DNA from 3 places in the Planococcus sp. SE5232 genome. Region 1 is predicted to be linked to each of the others. Evidence: riboswitches for the same ligand, from Rfam matches in the RefSeq annotation. Region 1 holds a riboswitch; each other region holds the start of a gene.
What was found. Region 1 has a riboswitch for lysine ahead of dapA (4-hydroxy-tetrahydrodipicolinate synthase). Riboswitches for the same ligand answer to the same signal wherever they lie in the genome.

Region 1 (6,837 bases):
TCCAAAGACCGACAATTGCCAAGACAATTCCACCAATGACAAGCGACCATAAGACAATCCCAACTAAAAAGAAGCCCACCTTTTCGCGCCTCCCCATTCGTCAATCTTCTATTTAATCTATACCCCTTTTTGAAAAATAAACATCATCCAGTAAAAAAAAACCGGACAGCAAATTCAGCTGTCCGGTTGAAAAATCGATTATAGATTCTGGAAAAACAAGCGGATGACATCTATACCGCCGATGACATTACCGGCCGCAGTACCAATATTGGTCAACACGACGACCAGCAGGACACGCGTTACTTTATTGTCCCAAAATCCTTTGAGCGTAAAAACGTCTTTCGACAATGTCTGGAAATCTCCGACATTCGGCCGACGGATATAGGCTTGCGCAAGTCCGGAAAACCAGCCTGCGGCCAAAAGCGGATGCAAGGCGCCGATCGGTCCGCCTACAAAAGCGGTCAGTATGGCCAACGGATGGCCGAATGCTGCAGCGGCTCCAATAGCTCCGAGACAAGCTGTCCATAAAATCCAGCTGACGGTCTGATCAATCCCAGCTGCGGGATTGTTCATGAATGTAATGGCGATCATGGCGACAAGAGCCAATGGAATGGCCCAGCCGATGATTTTCGGCCACTTCGATTTCGGTGGAACTTTTGATAATTCCGCCAAATCATGTTCGTTGTGGACTTCCTTGATAATCCCCGGAATATGGGCAGCACCGAGGACTGCGACAACTTTTTTGCCCGGTGCTTCTTTGATTTTCTGTGCCAAGTACTGATCCCGTTCATCGATCAGCGGTTCTTTCAATTTAGGGAAGGACTGGGTGAAATCATCCATGACAGCATTCAACGTATCCTGGGACTTCATCTTTTCCAGATCCTCTTCCGAAATCGTCTCTTTGCTGAAAATGCTGAAGAAGACCGAAGTCAAGAGCTGTGCTTTCCCCATAAAGCCGATATTTCCCCAGATGCGTGAAAACGTGACCTGAATATTGCGGTCAGCCAGCACCAATTCCGCGCCTGTTTCTTTGGCTGACGCAATTCCTTGGATCATTTCCTGGCCAGGCTTGATGCCGAACTGATCTGCCAGCCGATTCTGAAACGAGGAAATCGCCAGGTTCATCAGCAAAAGACTGGCTTTCTTGTCTTTGATGACTTTAAAAATGTCCGTTTCTTTCCACTTACTGCCTTGTGTGACCGATTCATAGCGCTGTGCATCCAATTCGATGCACACTGAATCGGGCTGCTCAGCTTCAATGACCTCTTTCACCTGTTCCGCACTGAGCTTGGAAACGTGTGCCGTACCGATCAAGATCAATTCTTTATCGCCGTATTCTATGCGTGTAATATTATCTTGCGTCATGTTGTACTTCCTTTATAGAACTGAATTTCTTTTCAATTATAGATGAAAAGACTGTCTATTCTTTATAATGAATCACTACAGCGAAAATATCAATGCCGCACCCTTGGATTTCTGCCAAAAAGCGCTTCGGAATCACAAGTCAGTTGCATTGAAGGTATCGCCTTCTTTGAGATTTCCCGCCTGAAAGCCTTTATAGAACCAGCGCTGACGTTGCTCGGAACTGCCATGGGTAAAACTTTCCGGGACTACGTAGCCACGGGAGCGCTGTTGGATTGTGTCATCCCCTACCGCGCTTGCCGCTGTCAACGCTTCCTCCAGATCGCCTTCCTCTAAATAACCCATTCCCTGGGCGTGATGTGCCCAGACACCGGATAGATAATCCGCCTGCAGCTCCAGGCGAACCTGTATTTTATTGTATTCTTCTTCACTTAACTGGTTGCGGAGAGGCTGCACTTCTTCCATGACGCCAAGCAGATTTTGGACATGGTGCCCTACTTCATGCGCCACTACATAAGCCATGGCAAAATCACCGGGGGCCTGAAACTGATTCTGCAATTCATTGTAGAAGCTCAAATCGATGTATAGCTTGTAGTCGCCGGGACAATAGAACGGACCGACGGCGGCACCTGCCGTTCCGCAGGCTGACTCGACGCTTCCGGTATACAGAACAAGGGTCGGTTCAACGTACTCCATGCCTTCTTCTGCAAATACTTCTGTCCAAACCTCTTCGGTATCGGCCAAAACGACCGATACGAATTCAACCAACTCCTCTTCTTCCTGCGTCGCTACATACGGCTCGTTTGAAGTTGTTCCGGCCGATCCGCCTAATTGATCCAGGATAACGCCCGGGTCGCCGCCCAAAAACGCCACCAGCAGGACAATCAAGATGCCGCCGATGCCTCCTCCTGCAACCATGGCGCCGCCTTTCCCTCTTCGGTCTTCAACATTTCTGCTGGCTTTTCTGCCTTTCCATTCCATATAGGGTCCCCCGCTTCAAATTTGTTTTTAGTTAAAGCATACCCATTATCGCTTGTCTTCTAATCCATATGTGGCAGCCGGTATATTAAAAAACGTTCGCGTGGCTCTTTATGGAAACCGAGCAGCTGAATTTCCGCCACTAACTCAAAGGCCGTACTGTTTTCCAGGAAATCACTGTATTCCTGTGGAGGAAAAAACAAAAACAGTTCCACCATCCGCGGATTTGTTTCGACAGAGCGCAAAACCTTATTAATAAAACTGATGAATACCTGCACTGAGAATGGATTGAAGAAATAAAATTTATTGTCCCGCGCATCGATTGGATAATCCTGTGCCAGGCAATTATAGAAGGCAATGCTCTGCTCAGCGCTTTTATGTTTTTTTGCATAGTTCTTTTTGTTTTCCAAAGCTTCGGCGTAGAATTCCGGATTCATCTCAATGCCCGCACTTTCCACACCAAATAGATGATGGGCATAAAAATTCAGCCGCCCTTTTCCAGACCCAACATCCACCAGCCGGTCTCCAGAAGACAAGCTGTACTTATCGAACAGCCTGTCCAGAAGCTCATAAGGAGTTGGTTCATATCGGTTATGGTGCAGGGAATCCGTGAAACCCTGCTGATTTCCTGCAGTGGCAATATTCAGCCGGCGGTCATGTAGCTGTTCGTTCATCCGAACCCCTCCTTTTTCATAAGATTTTACGTTTTTCGTCTTGCAATTGACAAGAAAATTTGTTATAGTACAGCTAATTAAATATTTCTTGCTCCAGCTTTTATGGAGTAGGATAGAGGCGCAAAAACCATCAGTACGCAAAACGAGGATGATGAGATCCATTGACGTTTGCCGAAAGGGGGATTTGCCGAAGTGGCGGAAATCTCATTTTTCCGTGCGCTGGGTCTGCATTCAATAAATGCAGGACTGTCATATAGGAAACTATATGGAGGGCTATCTGATGCACAGGAACGAATGTTAAACATTGTTTCTACTGCAGCAACGGGACCCCCTCGTTGCTGCTTTTTTTGTTTATTCCTGACTGGCCCCTCACCTCTAAGTTTCGACAAAAATTAGAAAAGGGTGTGTTCATTATGAATTTCGGCCAAGTAATTACAGCAATGGTGACGCCGTTCGACCAACATGGAGAAATCGATTTTCCGGCAACACAAAAACTGATAGAGCATTTGATCGCAAACGGTTCAGACGGCCTTGTCGTCGCAGGAACAACAGGGGAATCCCCAACTTTATCGACAGAGGAAAAAGTGGAGTTATTTGAGTTTACCGTCAACACAGTCGCCGGACGGATTCCGGTAATTGCAGGAACCGGTTCCAACAATACACGAGCTTCCATCTCCTTGACGAAACAGGCTGAAGAAACAGGCGTTGATGGGATCATGCTGGTCACGCCTTATTATAACAAGCCTTCACAGGAAGGCATGTTCCAGCATTTCCAAGCGATCGCCCAGTCTACAAGCCTGCCGGTCATGCTGTACAACATCCCAGGGCGCAGTGTGGTCAATATGTCTCCAGAAACGATCATTCGCCTGTCCAAGATCGACAATATCGTTTCTGTCAAAGAAGCGAGTGGAGACTTGGACGCTGCTGCAGAGATCATCGAAAAAACACCGGCTACATTTTCTGTATACAGCGGCGACGACAGCCTGACCTTGCCGCTGCTGTCAATTGGCGGTACTGGCATCGTCTCAGTTTCCGCGCATATCATCGGCAACGATATGCAGGACATGATCACCAGCTTCAAAACAGGCGATGTGAGCACTGCTGCTGCTATCCACCGCAGACTGGTGCCGACGATGAAAGCATTGTTCGCTGCACCTAATCCATCTCCGGTCAAAGCGGCACTTAACATGAAGGGGGTGGATGTTGGCGGTGTACGCTTGCCGATGATTCCATTGACCGAAGAAGAAACTGTCACTTTACGCAAGTCATTGCCTGACCTGCATTCTGAAGCTGTAACTAACTGACTACTAAAAAAACGCTGGAGCCTAAAGGCTTCAGCGTTTTTTTAGGGTCAATTAATTTTCATCTGATGAAGCACGCGCTTCAAACTGCCGCCGATCTCCAAGTCCTTCAAATCGACTCCGATTTCCGTGAGTGTCCGGGCAATTTCCGGACGGATGCCGGTCAGAACCGAGCGTACCCCGACAAGCTTCAGCGATCGGATGATTTTGATGATCTGCTCGGCTACCATCGAATCCACTCTCACCACTCCCGAGAGGTCCACAATCAGCACTTTGATTTTCAGTTCATTTGCGGCAAGCAAAGTCTGTTCCAGTATATAGCGCGCCCGGTCAATTTCAATGCTTCCCACTAACGGTAAAATCGCGATCTGGTCACTGACAGGGACGACCGGTGCGGAAAGTTCGAGAAATTCTTTTCTTGCCAATTTCAATTTCCGCTGATAAGAGGCCGTGTAGGCTTGGGTATACGAATAAGCTGCATGATCCAGTAGAGAATGGAAAAATTCCATGACATTAAAAAGAAGCTGAAGTTCCATGTCTTTTCGAACCGCTTCCGTTTTAATGATTGTTCCGATATGTTTGCGGTAAAGTGATGTTTCTGCGAGCGCTTCTTCAAGCGACCTTCCCGTTTCAAGAAAAAAGTTCCCTGTCTTTTCTCCCCATTCTTGAATATCCGCGTAGACTTTTTGTACATCACAACTATTGCTGATCGACTTTCCGATAAGTTCCACAAAATCGATTCGAGTCTTATTGACAATGTCGATAAAAGCTTTGTTCATTTCAAGCTGCTCCATGGGAACATCCCGGACCGCTTCTTCATGAATCAACTGAGCGATCAATTCTTTATCCGCTGACACCCGTTCACCAAGCAATCGATTCTTATTTTCCATCATTACCCCCAAAGGTGAAGATATTTTCATATGCCATTATTATAGCTCTTGAGCCGGTGATTGTAAGGAGTTTTCCGCATAAAAAACCACCCGTTTTAAAAACGGATGATTAGCTCAGCTTTTATTCGATTCCAAACACACAGTTTCTCCCATTGGCCTTGGCTTTATAGAGAAATCCATCAGCCCGCGCCAACAGGCTATCCACTCCATCTCCAGCTGCATAAGCTGCGGCACCGATGCTGACCGTGACCGGCACGTGCTGCCAATCAGCTGTTTCCATAAGATTGCATAAAGTATTGCCGAGTTTAAGGCTTTCCTCTATTCCGGCATCCGGCATGACCACCACGAACTCTTCACCACCGAGACGCGTTACAATCCCTTCAGGTCCTACTTCCGTTTCCAAGCGCCAGGCTAATTCCTGCAGCACGGCATCCCCCATCGGGTGTCCATATGTATCGTTGACTTGCTTAAAATGATCGATGTCCAAAATCAGGACAGCCACTTTTCTGCCATTTTCCGCCTGCGCTAAAAACTCAGCGAGCCTTTCTTCCAAGTAGCGGCGGTTTTTCAAGCCTGTCAGCTGATCTGTCGTAGCCAACTGCTGCAGTTTCCGGTTAAGATCCATCAGCTCCTGCTGTTTGCATTCCACTTCAGCCAGTAAGGCCTGCAGTTTTTCATAAGCTTCTGCTGTTTCCCGGTTGATTTGTTCTGCATTGCGTTTGGCCAGCAGCAACTCTTTTTCATATTCTCCTCGGACGCTCATCTGAATCAAAGCACATTCATAAAATCCGTCTCGTTCTGCCGTATTCATCAGCACAGGCATTGGACCCTCGTCACTTTTCAAGGTCAAAAACATTTCATTTACCGTCCCGTGCATTTTAATGGAGGGAGTAAAATAGGTCTGGAAATAAACCCGCGAAGCGATTGTCAATAAATCATGCATATGCTGTGGATTCTTTACCCCGGTCATCTTCTGCAGCGTTTTGTTCATTTCGACGATACGCAAGTCCTGGTCCAGAACTAAATAACCGCAAGGCGCCCTATCGAGTTGCTGTTCCACTGTATCCACTCCTCTATTGTTCCAGGTATGCCTTGATGTATTTGACCGTTTCTCCTGAATCACTCAGGTGTGGATTATGGCCCACAGCCTCCATAGTGATCATTTGGCTGCCCTTCATGTGATCGTGGACATATTGCCCAACTTCAAGCGGCGCAATCGCATCGAACTTCGGCTGGAGAATCAACGTAGGAACTGTTACTTGATCCAATTTGTCTCGGAGATCCGAAGTAAATGTCACTTCCGCGAATTGCCGGGCAATCAGTGGGTCATTCGAACACAACAGTTGCTCAAAATCCTCCGCCAGCTGAGGGCGCTCTTCATTCTGCATAACCACAGGCGCCAAATATTTGGCCCATTCCTTGTAATTGGTTTCCATCATATCCAGCAGTTCATCAATATCACTGCGTTCAAATCCGCCATTATAGCCCGGTTCATTCATATAATAAGGAGATGGTCCGATCATAATCATTTTCTCCATCAATTCCGGACGCTCAATTGAAGCCAGCATGCCGATCATGGCACTGACAGAATGCCCCACAAAGATTATTTCCTTAATCTCCAGCCCGTCACAG
Region 2 (6,837 bases), on a different contig from region 1:
TATTGAGTCTAAGCAACCCGAACATCATGTAGCCTAAAACGATTGGCGTGATGATTCCCAGACTGAACTTCCACCAAGCACCCAAGTGGATGTCTGAGATTTCGTTGGCATGTCCCTTGAGAAGATCCGCTTTGCGGAATACCCAGATGACCAGTACAACTTCCACAAGACCGATTGCGGCAACACCGAATTGGTTGATGAAGTAATCCGCAAGATCCAAGAAGTACAAACCACCCTGTGTAGCAAATAGGATGGAAATCAAAGCCGCTAGACCGCCTCCGAAAAGCACTGCCTTTTTACGGGAAATACCAAACTTTTCAGAGAATCCAGCAACATAGGTTTCCGTAATTGAAATCAGTGATGTCAATCCGGCCAGCGTTAAAGACAAGAAGAACAAGAATCCGAACAAGCCGTTAAAGCCGGGAAACTCATTGATGATCTGTGGGAAAACCACAAATGCTAGTCCTACACCAGCTGTAGCAACGTCACCGACCGCCACTCCCTGTTGAGAGGCCATAAAACCAAGAGCGGCAAAAATACCGATACCGGCAAGCAGCTCAAAACTCGAGTTGGCAAATCCGGTGATGAATGCGTTGTTCGTGATATCCGACTTTTTAGGCAGATAACTGGAGTACGTGATCATGATGGCAAATGCTACAGACAAACTGAAGAAAATATGCCCATAGGCTGCCACCCAAACCGTTGGATCCATTATAGCTTCGAAATTCGGCTGGAAGAACGCTTCCAATCCTACTAAAGCTCCATCTAATGTAACAGCCCGAACCACTACTGCGAAGAAAATGATCAGTAAGGTCGGTATGAAAATGCGGTTAGCCATTTCGATACCTTTTTTGACTCCAGCAAGCAGGATTCCTAATGTAATGATCCATACCAGAGCTAAAGGAATAAATACACCCCACACAATTCCACCAGTTTGTCCTGGTTGAACTGTCAGCTGCAGAAATTCATTGAACAAGAAGTCCTGTGTATCTGTACCCCATGCCTGGTTGAATGAGAATATAGTATAGCGCATTGCCCAGGCGATAATGACGGCATAGTATACAGATATGACAAAGGACACGAAAACGGCCCACCATCCAAGCCATTCCAATTTCTTTCCGCCCATTCTGAAGAATGATAACGGTGCTGAGCCACGGTACTTATGGCCAATGGTAAATTCAAGTATTAGTATCGGTATCCCTGCAGTCAATAATGCAAAAAGATACGGTATGAAAAATGCACCCCCGCCATTTTCATACGCAACATATGGAAAACGCCAAATGTTCCCTAAACCTACTGCAGAGCCAACGGCAGCCATAATAAAGCCGGCACGTGTACCCCATTGCGAACGTTCCATCTCTCTTCCCCCTTTGTTTTTTCCCATTTTATTTACATAAAAATAGGAATTTTGAATGTTTTCAGATTATTAGTTAATCTAAAAATAGTATACCGAGCGGCACCCTCAAAGTAAAGATGAATTCGCGATATATTTCAAAAAAACTATTGCGACGAAAGTAAAAAAGCAGAGAATTAGCTTCTCTGCCTTGTTTTCTTTATGCATTTTGTTGTTTTTCAATAATAGTTGTCCGTTGTGACCAGACGAGGAACAGCACTGCGAGTACCACTAAGACCACACCTAAAGAAATCAGCAAGGAACCCGTGAAACCTATGACTATATACCCTATGGAAGCAATCCCAGCAGCCGTTAAAGCATAAGGGATCTGTGTCAACACGTGATCCATATGATTGCTCCCGGCTCCAGTTGATGAAAGGATCGTCGTATCGGAAATCGGTGAACAATGATCTCCAAAGACAGCACCGGCTAGAACAGCTGATAATGCCGGCAACAGCAATGATGGTTCGGCTTCGATCATGATGGTTCCGGCAATCGGTAAAAGGATACCGAATGATCCCCATGATGTTCCTGTAGAGAACGCCATAACACCAGCTAAGACAAATAATAGCACAGGCAGAATGGCTGTAGGAACGTTACCTTCAGAAACCACACCAGCCAAATACGTACCCGTTTCGAGCGATCCGATCAAAGAAGTCAGCGACCAGGCAAATATCAAAATCAGCACCGCGCCCATCATTGATTTGATGCCTGCCCAAATGCCTTTGCCGATCCAACCGGCATTAGCTTTTTTATTGCTCTTGATTTGCATCGCATAAAGAATAATCGAAGTCAGTGCCCCTAATATCCCTCCGGCCAATAAAGAAGCAGGTACATCGGTATTTTCGAAAATCAGCCAGATATCGAACACTTGTCCGGCATTCTGATAGCCAGTCCAAACCATCGCACCTACAGTCCCGACAATCAACAACAGGATCGGAAGCAATAAGTCTCTCATATGACCATGATTATGCGACGGGAAATCTTCTTTCATTTCACCGGGGATCGTTTTTTCAGGATCAAAAAGCTGCCCTTTGGTAATTGCCAACACTTCGTGTTTCTTCATCTCTCCAAAATCGACATCACGTATGGCGACAAAGAAGACGATGGCCAATGAAGCGACAACATAGAAGTTCATCGGTGCCATCCAAAGAAAAGCTTCCAGCGCGGAATATTCCACGAAGGTCTGGCCGGCTAAGATGGTTGCAATGATGCCGATGATGGCAGCACCCCAGCTTGATACTGGAGAAACCACGCAGACCGGTGCAGCAGTCGAATCGATGAAGTATGCAAGTTTCGCACGTGATACTTTGTAACGGTCCGTAATCGGACGCGCTACTTGCCCGACTGCGAGTGCATTGAAATAGTCATCGATGAAGATGACCATGCCCAAAACCACTGTCAGAACTTTTGCTCCTCTGCGGGACTTAATGCGTGTCGAAGCCCATTCAGCAAAAGCATGGCTTCCTCCCGACAGGCTGACGAATGCTGTAATGATGCCCAGCAATAACAGAAAAAGAATGATAAAGACATTGTAGGCGTTAAAGCCTCCGTCCCAAAAAATGATCGCGAATGATGTGACAAGCTCCTGCAAGGCTGCAATTGGCGCAAACCATGTCAGAATCACCGCTGCTGCAACAATCCCCGTACCGAGCGACAACAATACGCGGCGAGTCAGCAACACCATTACGATGGCGATGATCGGCGGCAAAATCGAAAAAATCGTATTCTCCATGAATCTTCCTCCTTGTTTTTGATGGGTGAAAAATGAGAAAAAAAAGGCCGACCTCTCCAGTTGGATAAGTCAGCCTTCTACAATTCGTCTGTGCGGTAAACATCAAACAACCCTGTAGCTCTCCATTTTAGCTTGCGCTTAAATGACAGTGACATTCTTGTTCAGAATGACCCCAATCCATTTCCTTAGACCTCGGAAAATGAATTTCGGCAAAACTCCCTTTCAGATGCGTTCCACGCGGTCAAACTCGCGCATCCTACTGATCAGTTCTGCAGCCTCTACCCACCAATATATAGTTCTTTGTTAGCATAGCTCAAAATTAAAACAAAATCAAATGCGGATATACTCTGAACATTCTCTCTACTTCAAGGCTTTGCTATGAAAATACTGACTGAAGACATCCCTCAGAAACTCGGGCATGAAATACGTTTTCGCAGCTCTTTTCAAGCTTGGGAAGAAATAGCCGAACGTCAGCATGTCCAACGTGATCAAGCGATAAATTTGATCGTGCACCGCCACTTGTCCATTGATGTAAAATCGGTGGTCGATGATCTCCATATTCATATGAATCATTTTGCCGAATACTACACCCCGGAAACCCATTCCTTTCAATTCGAGCTGCGGCCATTCCGAATTCAGGGATTGCAGGTAAATCTCTTTCAATTCCGCTCCACTTAACTCGACAAGGCAGGGGTTGATAGGATGCGGCAGCATTTTGTGGAAATCGTAGCGTGTCAGGGCGCCTTCCGGCATGTCTTCCATAAAGATCCCTGCATTGAACAAAGCACAATCCGCTCCGGCAAACTCGATCAGCGCTTTTCCGAATAAAGCGCCAAGTTCGGAATCCTTAAACCACTCAGCTTTCAAAATTTTTGTACTTTGAAAAACCAGCTCATCCATCTGGTTTTTCCCTTGCTCTACCAAATAATCATCGAAGCCTTTTTCCACTTCACGCAATCCGGAAGTCTCAATCAGCTGCGCTGAGGATTTACCGAACTTCTCATCTACAGTAATCTGGCCAATATAAAAGCCGAATTTCCCTGCAGCCCCTAGCAGTGTATCTCCCAGCCATTTTCCTTCATGGAAAACGTGGTGCGTATGGGCTCCCAGGATGATGTTGATCTGTGGACAAAGCTCTGCCAACAATTCATCTTCTTTGATGCCAAGGTGCGAAAGACAGATAATCAGATCAGCCTGTCCTTCAATCTCTTTCACTGCCTGGATGATCGACTCTTTAGCGTCTGTTATCTGCCAGCCCAATTTGCGGTAGAATGGAGTAAACTCTGCAGTCGCCCCGACCAGTCCGATGCGTGTTCCATTCATCGTACGAATAATATGGGAAGGCTTTGCCCAATCCGGCCGGTTGCCTTGAAAATCGAATAGATTCGATACCACCACTTCAAAATCAGCCTGGACATACAAGTCGTTCAGTTCTTCTTTAGACAGCGTGATGCCTTCATTATTGCCGATCGTAACGGCATCATATTCCGCTTCGTTCAATAGCAGCACATTGCCTTTCCCAGATGTGCCTTCCGTATAAGGATGCGATCGGTCGACATGGTCTCCGATATCCAAAATCAGGCAGACGTCCCCTTCTTCTTCGTGCCACCTTTTCCGCTCAGCTAAAAAAGACTTGATGCGCGGCCAATTTGTAAAATGGCTATGCAGATCATTCGTATGGTAAATATGAATAGTTTCGCTCATGAAAACACCTCTTTAAGAACTGAATATTCCTTCGTAAATCGATCGCAATCCCAGTACCAGCAATACCAGGCGCAAAATCGTCACCAGCATTTCCGAATTGAGGCGTTTGTTTAATTTGGCCCCTATTTTTGCACCGATATACGCGCCGGGAACAACGGCAAGCGTATAGACCCACGGCACATGCCCCAGTGAAATATGCGTTGCAGAATTGACAATGGCTGATAAAAAGACCATAAACATGGAAGTGCCGATCGCCACGTGCGGCGGAAAGAGAAACAAGAGAATCATGGCAGGTACAATAATCGATCCGCCGCCGATCCCGAACAATCCTGAAGCGAATCCCACAAAAAAGGTCAGCAGCAAGGCAAACCAGATGGGATAACCGTAAATGAACTGTTCATTTTGTTTATCGGTGAATGTTGTCTTACGCCCATTGTCAACAAACCAGTGAACAGCCTTGAGGCGATCACGCATAAGCAAGAGCAGGGACAGCAATACTAAAAGAATACCAAAATACAGATTAAATGAAGGCAAATCCAGGTTTTTATTGACGAAAGCACCAATCACTGTGCCCGGTGCACTGCCTGCAAAGAAAATAAGTCCACTTTTATAATCGACCGTCCGGACTTTCATATAAGCTAATGTAGAAGAAAGGCCAGTAAAAATCATCATGATGACGGACAAGCCGACAATTTTCTGAGGTGAAAGCTCTGGAAAAAATGCAAAGCTGGTGCCCAGAAACAGTAAAGCCGGTACCAGTATAACGCCTCCACCAAGACCTATCAAAGCGCCAACGATGCCGGAAATCACTCCAACAAGCGCCATGATCAAAAAAACCATCAAAATCCTCCTTCAAATAGATCCATCTGCTTCGGCGAAAGCCCATCAAACGAAAGTTCATTCATTTTCTGGAACTCTTTGGCATCGCCTGCTGCATGCCCTCCAGAATTATTATTGAAGATTACATAGACATTTTCAGTCGTGTCAGCCAATGCTTTTACCGCTCGGCTGATTTCCTCAAGTTCTTCTTTATTGTAATCATAGAGATAACGGACTTCCCGCCACTTCTGTCCATGCCCCGGATTCAGCCAGCCATGGACATTGCGGCCATGTATACGCAGCAATACCTTATCTTTTCTTGACGAGATCGGAACCAGCGGAACAGAGCCGTCTCCTGCTTGCGGCTCGTCACAGACCGAATGGATCAGATTATTGTCCCGCAGAAAATCCAGCGTTTTTTCGCTCATGCCATTGGCGTACCAGGACTGATGGCGAAACTCGATCGCCAGATCAAATTCCTCCAGGCGCCCGGTAATTTCCCGGAGCTGGTCGACATTGTCCTTTTGGCAATCAAACCAAGGCGGAAACTGAAGCAGTACCATCCCGAGCTTACCAGCTTTCTTCAATGGTTGTATCGATTTACTGAACGCTTCAAACATTTCGTCACGCGTTTCAAAGGGGTTTTCTCCGCGCTGGTGGCCTGTCATCCCTTGGTAGGCTTTTACTATAAACTGAAACTGTTCCGGTGTCTCCTCGATCCACTTGCGGATATTCCGTTCAGGTTGAACCGCATAAAAAGAAGAATCCAATTCGACGATTGGAAAATGAGCACTGTAATCAATTAATTTTTCCGTTTTCTTTGAGCCTGGGCTATAGACATCCGGATGGTCTCCCCAACCCGTCAAACCTACATAAATCATTGTCCCGCCTCCATTTTTCTTTATTATTTTATGATAGCATAGAAAAAAAGGAACGTCTTTTTTTAAGAGATTTCCTTTAGCAGAAATGACATCATTATTCAGGAAACAGTAATAAAGCATGTATACTAAACCGCTTTGGTTAGAAAAAAAGACAATTGCTCCTTCATAGTGTACTTTAGGCTGTACTGCACTTTTTAAAAAGAAGAGGAGATGAAACGACAATGAAGAAAACATGGGATCACAAAGCACTCATCCAGAAATTTGAAGCTCATCGAAACGAAGAATTGGCTATTCCGATGGCCGCC
Region 3 (6,837 bases), on a different contig from region 1:
GGGAAATCGGGTTTGTAATGAGCGCCACGGCTTTCGTTACGGTTAAGTGCCCCGATTGTGATCACTCGTGCTAAATGTAGCATATTTCGCAATTGACGTGTGAACATTGCGCCTTGGTTGCTCCAAAGCTGAGTATCGGTGATGCTGATATGGTTGAAGCGCTCAAGCAGTTCCTGGAGTTTTTCATCCGTCTTCTGCAAACGATCGTTATAGCGTACCACTGTTACATTGTCGGTCATCCATTCGCCTAATTCTTTGTGAAGAACGTAAGCGTTTTCTGTGCCGTCCAATGCCAGAATTTCTTCCCATTTGCGTTGCTCTTCTGCTTCAGCTTTGTCGAAAATAGCTGAAGGAAGGTCTTCTGCCAATACTTCAAGGCCTTTAACATATTCAAGAGCGTTCGGTCCTGCGACCATACCGCCGTAAATCGCTGAAAGCAATGAGTTCGCGCCCAGACGGTTACCACCGTGCTGAGAGTAATCACATTCACCCGCTGCCAAAACGCCAGGGATGCTTGTCATTTGGTGGTCATCGACCCATAATCCACCCATTGAATAATGGACAGCCGGGAAGATTTTCATCGGTACTTTACGAGGGTCATCACCTGTGAATTTCTCGTAGATCTCGATGATTCCACCTAATTTGATGTCCAGCTCTTTTGGATCTTTGTGTGAAAGATCCAAGTAAACCATGTTCTCGCCGTTAATGCCGAGCTTCTGGTTAACGCAGACATCGAAGATTTCACGTGTTGCGATATCACGTGGAACCAGGTTTCCGTATGCCGGATATTTTTCTTCAAGGAAATACCAAGGCTTGCCGTCTTTGTAAGTCCAAATACGTCCGCCTTCCCCACGAGCCGATTCTGACATTAAGCGCAGTTTATCGTCTCCCGGAATCGCTGTCGGGTGAATTTGGATAAATTCGCCGTTTGCGTAGTATGCCCCTTGTTGATAGACGATGGAAGCCGCTGAACCTGTGTTGATGACGGAGTTCGTCGATTTCCCGAAAATGATTCCCGGTCCACCGGTTGCCATGATGACAGCATCCGCACGGAACGAATTAATTTCCATGGTCGTCATATTTTGAGCCGTGATTCCTTTACCGACGCCCTGCTCATCAAGAACAAGACCAAGGAATTCCCAGCCTTCATATTTAGTGATCAGTCCGCTCACTTCATAGCGGCGAACCTGCTCGTCCAATGCATACAACAATTGCTGCCCAGTTGTAGCGCCGGCAAATGCTGTTCTATGGTACATCGTTCCACCGAAACGACGGAAATCCAAAAGGCCTTCCGGTGTACGGTTGAACATTACGCCCATACGGTCGAACATGCGGATAATTCCGGGTGCTGCATCCGCCATTGCTTTTACGGGACGCTGATTCGCAAGGAAGTCGCCTCCGTAAACAGTATCATCAAAGTGAATATCCGGGGAATCCCCTTCACCTTTTGTATTGACCGCTCCGTTGATCCCGCCTTGTGCACATACTGAGTGGGACCGTTTAACGGGAACGATTGAAAATAAATCGACGGGAGAACCTGCCTCTGCAACTTTAATTGCTGCCATCAAGCCGGCAAGGCCACCACCGACGATAGAAATTTTGCCCTTCGCCATGTTAGTATTCACTCCTCTTTTAGTTCACCAATGATTGAAACATTCTTAAACGAATGCAAACAATGCTCTGATACCAATGATCGATAATACAATAAATACTAGAAGCGTGAAATAAGTTGCGTTTCGCTGTGATGCTTCGGACTGTGTAATTCCCCATGTAACAAGGAATGACCAAATTCCGTTCGAGAAATGGAAAACTGCTGCCAACACACCGACGATGTAGAAGGCCAACATGAATGGATTGCTTAAAATGTTTTCCATCATATTGAAATCAGCTTCTGCTGCTGCTCCGATCGCGACTTGGAATCTTGTTTCAAAGACGTGCCAAGCGATGAAGACTACCAGGAAGACCCCTGTATAACGTTGTGCGACAAACAAAATGTTGCGCATATAGCTATAATGCCCAGGATTGTTCTTCGAAGTAAACGCTATGTATAGACCGTAGAATGCGTGATACATGAGCGGTAAATAAATGACAAATATCTCCAGGAAAATAACGAATGGAAGATTTGCCATGAAGTGAGATGCATTATTGAATGCCTCTACCCCTTGTGTAGCAAAATGGTTGACGATTAAGTGCTGCGTTAAGAATAAACCGATAGGAATGATCCCCAACAATGAGTGCAGCCTGCGCATTAAAAATTCACGATTGTTATCCAAAATTTTACCCCCCTCAAAACATTGATTGGCAACTTTCAAAGCTAACGATATATTACGAAAGCACCTGAAGCCGCACACCATCATGATACATTAATATGACATATTTATTGTACTCTCCCCCTTTAGGAGCGTCAAGGCACCGAAACTCTTTTGAACAGATAGTTACTAAGTATTTTATTGATGAATTACGCCCTATCTGCAATAAAACAGCTTGGAATGTAACCGTTTTAATAGAATTCTGACAAAAAGCGATTCTCTAATTGAGAATCGCTTTTTGACCCTAATTCATCGTATTGTAGTGATAACAGCATTATTGCACTATTGCTATTGAGAATTTGAACAAATTGTGAATTTTATCACTTACTATTATTATTTGGCGGATGTTGCCTTTTTACTTGAAGAGCTGTGCATTAAGAAGACTGGACTTCAGACAGACCATAGGCATCATGTAAAGCATTCGCCGATTTTCTCATATCTGATTCCGGCACCACTACTGAAATTTTGATTTCGGAGGTGCTGACCATTTTCACTGGAATCTCCTGGCTTCTTAAAATATCGAACATCCGTGCAGCTACGCCCGGATTGGATACCATTCCCGATCCCACAATCGACACTTTCGACAAACCGACCTCGACGTTCAGCGACAGGAAGCCGATTTCATCTTTTGCGTCTGTGAGGACACGGCGCGTTTCTTCCAGGCTTTCCTGAGAGATGGAAAATGAAACCGATGGCGGAAATTCATCACTGATGCTTTGGACGATGATGTCCACATCAATCTGATTTTCAGCAAGTTTTGTAAATATATTGGCTAGGGAACCGTTGAATGGTTTTTTATAAGTGACGGTCACACGCGCGATTCCGGGTTCAAATGCAACACCTCTGACGATTAAGTTTTTCTCCACAGTGATCACCTCTTGTATGATTGTGCCAGGCTCATTTGAATAACTTGCTCTGACGGATAATGGTACATGATTGTTTTTTGCGAACTCGACGGCGCGTGGATGCAGGACCCCTGCCCCCAAATTGGCGAGCTCCAGCATTTCGTCATAGGAAATCTGTTCCAGCTTGCGTGCACCTGTGACAAACCGCGGATCCGATGTATAGACACCGTTGACATCTGTATAAATTTCGCATTTCTCCGCTTTTAAAGCTGCGGCCAGTGCAACAGCCGTCGTATCAGATCCACCTCGGCCGAGCGTGGTGATATTGCCGATTTTATCGACTCCTTGAAAACCGGCCACCACACAAAAATAGCCATTTTCCAATACACGTTCAAGACGCTCTGTATGGATTTGTTCAATGCGTGCATTGCGGGGCACGGATTCTGTTTCGATTCCCGCCTGCCAACCGGTAAAAGATAAGGCTTCATGACCCAGCTTTTTGAAGGCCATCGCCAAGAGCGAAATGGTGATCTGCTCACCAGTGGCCAGCAGCATGTCCATTTCCCGCTTTGGCGGTTCAGAAGAAATTTCCCCGGCCAGCCCGAGCAGCGTATCGGTCGTCTTGCCCATAGCCGAAACGACAATGACAACCCGTTTGCCTTTTTCTTTTTCACGGATGGCCCGTTCAGCCACTCCGATGATCTTTTCCGGAGTTGCGACAGACGTCCCTCCAAATTTCATGACGATTGTTTCCATTTCATCCACTCCCACATTTAGTATGTGGCCCTCACTATGACCGGCAGCAAAGCCGGCCACAAAAAAAGGCAGTTCACCGCAACCACGGCAAACTACCTCTTTCATCATGTACGAAAAACGTCCATGTGAGATAGCCCTCCAGAGATTGACTCTGACAGCTCTGCATTTCTTAAATGCAGAACCAGCATGCGCAACAGCAGTAACACGCACACTTCGGCGACCGCCCCTTTCACCATTCATCTCAGATTCTGCAAATCTCCGAATGCTTACTATTGACGTTCGCGCCTCTATCATCACTTTTCCAAGTGATTCAATTATTCTATTACGATAACACGTTAAGATTCGCTTGGCAATGTGTCTTCCCCAAAATGCTGACTGATGGACAACGCCAGAGCTTCCGGCATTCCGGCCTCTTTGATTTCTTCGACAGAGGCTTCTTTGAGTTTCTTGACAGATCCAAAATGCTTCAGCAGCTGTTGTTTGCGTTTCGGTCCGACTCCTTCAAGACCGTCGAGCGCCGACTGGATCGAATTCTTGCCGCGCAGCTGACGGTGGAAAGTGATGACAAAACGGTGGACCTCATCTTGAATCCGCTGCATCAGATAGAAAGCTTCACTGGTCCGCTTGAGCGGCACAACTTCAGCAGGTGACCCATACAGCAATTGGGAAGTTTGATGCTTTGCATCTTTCGCCAGTCCTGCAATCGGTATCGATAAACCGAGTTCGTCCTCCAGGATTTCGCGCGCCGACTCCATCTGGCCTTTTCCTCCATCGATGACGATCAGATCCGGCAAAGGCAGACCGTCTTTCAGGACTCGTGAATAGCGGCGGCGGATAACTTCGCGCATTGCTGCATAATCATCGGGCTTGGAAGCATTGCGTGTTTTGTATTTCCGGTAATCCTTTTTGGAAGGCTTGCCGTCGATGAACGTAATCATCGCAGATACCGCATCGGCTCCTTGAATGTGGGAGTTGTCGAATGCTTCGATGCGTAATGGCGTTTCGATGTTCATTGCTTCTCCCAGGTCTACGCAGGCACCGATTGTCCGTTCTTCCTGGCGCTCGAGCAGCTGGAATTTCTCTTTGATGGCAATTTCGGCATTTTTCTTAGCCAGCGCCACCAAATCTTTTTTCTTGCCGCGCTGGGGAACCAGTACCCGGACTCCAAGCCATTCTTTCAACATCTCCGGATCATCCGCTTCCGGCAACAGAATTTCACTCGGCTTGACATGGTTGGCCTTTTCATAAAATTGGCCCAGAAACGTCAAAAATTCTTCTTCTGGATCCCGATAGAGCGGAAACAGCGAAACGTCGCGTTCAATCAGTTTGCCTTGACGCACAAAAAAGACTTGTACGCACATCCAGCCCTTATCGACTGCATAGGCAAAGACGTCGCGATTGGTGAAATCGTTCATCGCCATCTTCTGTTTTTCCATCACGGTTTCAATCATGGAAATTTGGTCGCGGTATTCCTTGGCACGCTCAAATTCCAGGTTCTCTGAAGCTTCGGACATCTTCTCGACCAATTGCTGCTTCACTTCCCGGAATCCGCCGTTCAGGAATCTGGTGATGCCGTCGATCATTTCCTGATAGGTTTCCTTTTCGACAGGCTTGACGCAAGGAGCCAAACATTGCCCTAAATGATAGTACAAACAAACCCGATCCGGCATGGTATGGCATTTCCGCAATGGATACAGACGATCCAACAGCTTTTTCGTCTCCGCTGCCGCGTAAGCATTCGGGTAAGGGCCAAAGTATTTTCCTTTGTCTTTTTTCACCTGTCTGGTTGTAATCAGCTTCGGATGGCGCTCTCCCGTGATTTTCAAGTACGGATAGCTTTTGTCATCCTTCAGCATAATATTGTATTTAGGGTCATATTTTTTGATCAAATTCAATTCGAGAATCAACGCTTCTTTATCTGAAGAAGTGACGATATATTCGAAATCCTCGATTTCATTGACCAAACGCTGTGTTTTTGCATCGTGGCTGCCCGTGAAATACGAGCGCACGCGGTTTTTCAAAACTTTCGCCTTACCGACATAAATGACGGTATTCTGGCGATCCTTCATCAAATAGCAGCCTGGTTGACCAGGCAATACTGCCAATTTATGCTGAATCAATTCGTTAGCCATCTTTTATCTCACCCTATTAAAAAACCGGGCACCATCGCTGGACCCGGTTAAGAATTATGCGTGTTTTTCAACCAATTCAGCTAAAGCTTCTTTCGGTCTGAAACCAACCACTTTGTCAACTGTTTCTCCGTCTTTCATCAACAACAAAGTCGGAATGGACATGATGCCGTAGTTTCCAGCTGTTTCCTGGTTTTGATCCACATCAACTTTTACGATTTTAACTTTATCGCTCATTTCAGCGTCTAATTCTTCCAGCACTGGAGCGATCATTTTACATGGTCCGCACCAAGTTGCCCAAAAATCTACTAAAACGAGTCCTTCTGATACTTCTTGTGAAAAGTTCTGATCTGTTCCGTGTACGATTGCCATGAATAATTCCTCCTTATGATTGAACCAAACTATATACAGAGTATAGCATGTGCTAAAAACACTAGCTATTTTTTTGCCTACTCTTCCAATACCCGGCAACTGAGGGCGTTAAACAGAAAACGGCGGCTGGCCCAGTGGACCCGCCGCCATTCAAAATTACATTACTTTCTTGAATTCTTCTGTCAGCATCGGGATGACTTCGAACAAGTCTCCGACAATGCCGTAATCCGCTACTTTGAAGATGTTCGCTTCCGGATCTTTGTTGATCGCCACGATCACTTTCGAGTTGGACATACCGGCCATGTGCTGGATTGCGCCAGAAATACCAGCTGCGATATACAGGTCAGGTGTAACCACTTTGCCTGTCTGACCGATTTGAAGCGAGTAATCGCAATAATCCGCGTCACAAGCTCCGCGTGATGCCCC

Region 2: it holds a riboswitch for lysine, as region 1 does, so the genes downstream of both, ACRC6Q_RS16875 (Na+/H+ antiporter NhaC family protein) here and dapA (4-hydroxy-tetrahydrodipicolinate synthase) in region 1, are expected to answer to the same signal.
Region 3: it holds a riboswitch for lysine, as region 1 does, so the genes downstream of both, ACRC6Q_RS11040 (aspartate kinase) here and dapA (4-hydroxy-tetrahydrodipicolinate synthase) in region 1, are expected to answer to the same signal.

The regions. Positions count from the first base shown of each region.
Region 1 covers NZ_JBOGCP010000001.1:434,908-441,744, reverse strand. Annotated here, with positions in the region: gene ACRC6Q_RS02075 (hypothetical protein) at 1-79, opposite strand, end outside; gene ACRC6Q_RS02070 (TraB/GumN family protein) at 199-1,365, opposite strand; gene ypfJ (KPN_02809 family neutral zinc metallopeptidase) at 1,498-2,343, opposite strand; gene ACRC6Q_RS02060 (SAM-dependent methyltransferase) at 2,403-3,014, opposite strand; lysine riboswitch at 3,120-3,298, shown strand; gene dapA (4-hydroxy-tetrahydrodipicolinate synthase) at 3,428-4,318, shown strand; gene ACRC6Q_RS02050 (STAS domain-containing protein) at 4,366-5,205, opposite strand; gene ACRC6Q_RS02045 (GGDEF domain-containing protein) at 5,327-6,265, opposite strand; gene ACRC6Q_RS02040 (alpha/beta fold hydrolase) at 6,279-6,837, opposite strand, start outside.
Region 2 covers NZ_JBOGCP010000005.1:193,440-200,276, reverse strand. Annotated here, with positions in the region: gene ACRC6Q_RS16880 (sodium-dependent transporter) at 1-1,357, opposite strand, end outside; gene ACRC6Q_RS16875 (Na+/H+ antiporter NhaC family protein) at 1,554-3,128, opposite strand; lysine riboswitch at 3,236-3,417, opposite strand; gene ACRC6Q_RS16870 (bifunctional metallophosphatase/5'-nucleotidase) at 3,489-4,832, opposite strand; gene ACRC6Q_RS16865 (sulfite exporter TauE/SafE family protein) at 4,845-5,672, opposite strand; gene ACRC6Q_RS16860 (DUF72 domain-containing protein) at 5,672-6,532, opposite strand; gene ACRC6Q_RS16855 (DNA alkylation repair protein) at 6,754-6,837, shown strand, end outside.
Region 3 covers NZ_JBOGCP010000002.1:444,843-451,679, forward strand. Annotated here, with positions in the region: gene sdhA (succinate dehydrogenase flavoprotein subunit) at 1-1,613, opposite strand, end outside; gene ACRC6Q_RS11035 (succinate dehydrogenase cytochrome b558 subunit) at 1,659-2,273, opposite strand; gene ACRC6Q_RS11040 (aspartate kinase) at 2,684-3,910, opposite strand; lysine riboswitch at 4,034-4,208, opposite strand; gene uvrC (excinuclease ABC subunit UvrC) at 4,246-6,042, opposite strand; gene trxA (thioredoxin) at 6,097-6,411, opposite strand; gene ACRC6Q_RS11055 (electron transfer flavoprotein subunit alpha/FixB family protein) at 6,568-6,837, opposite strand, start outside.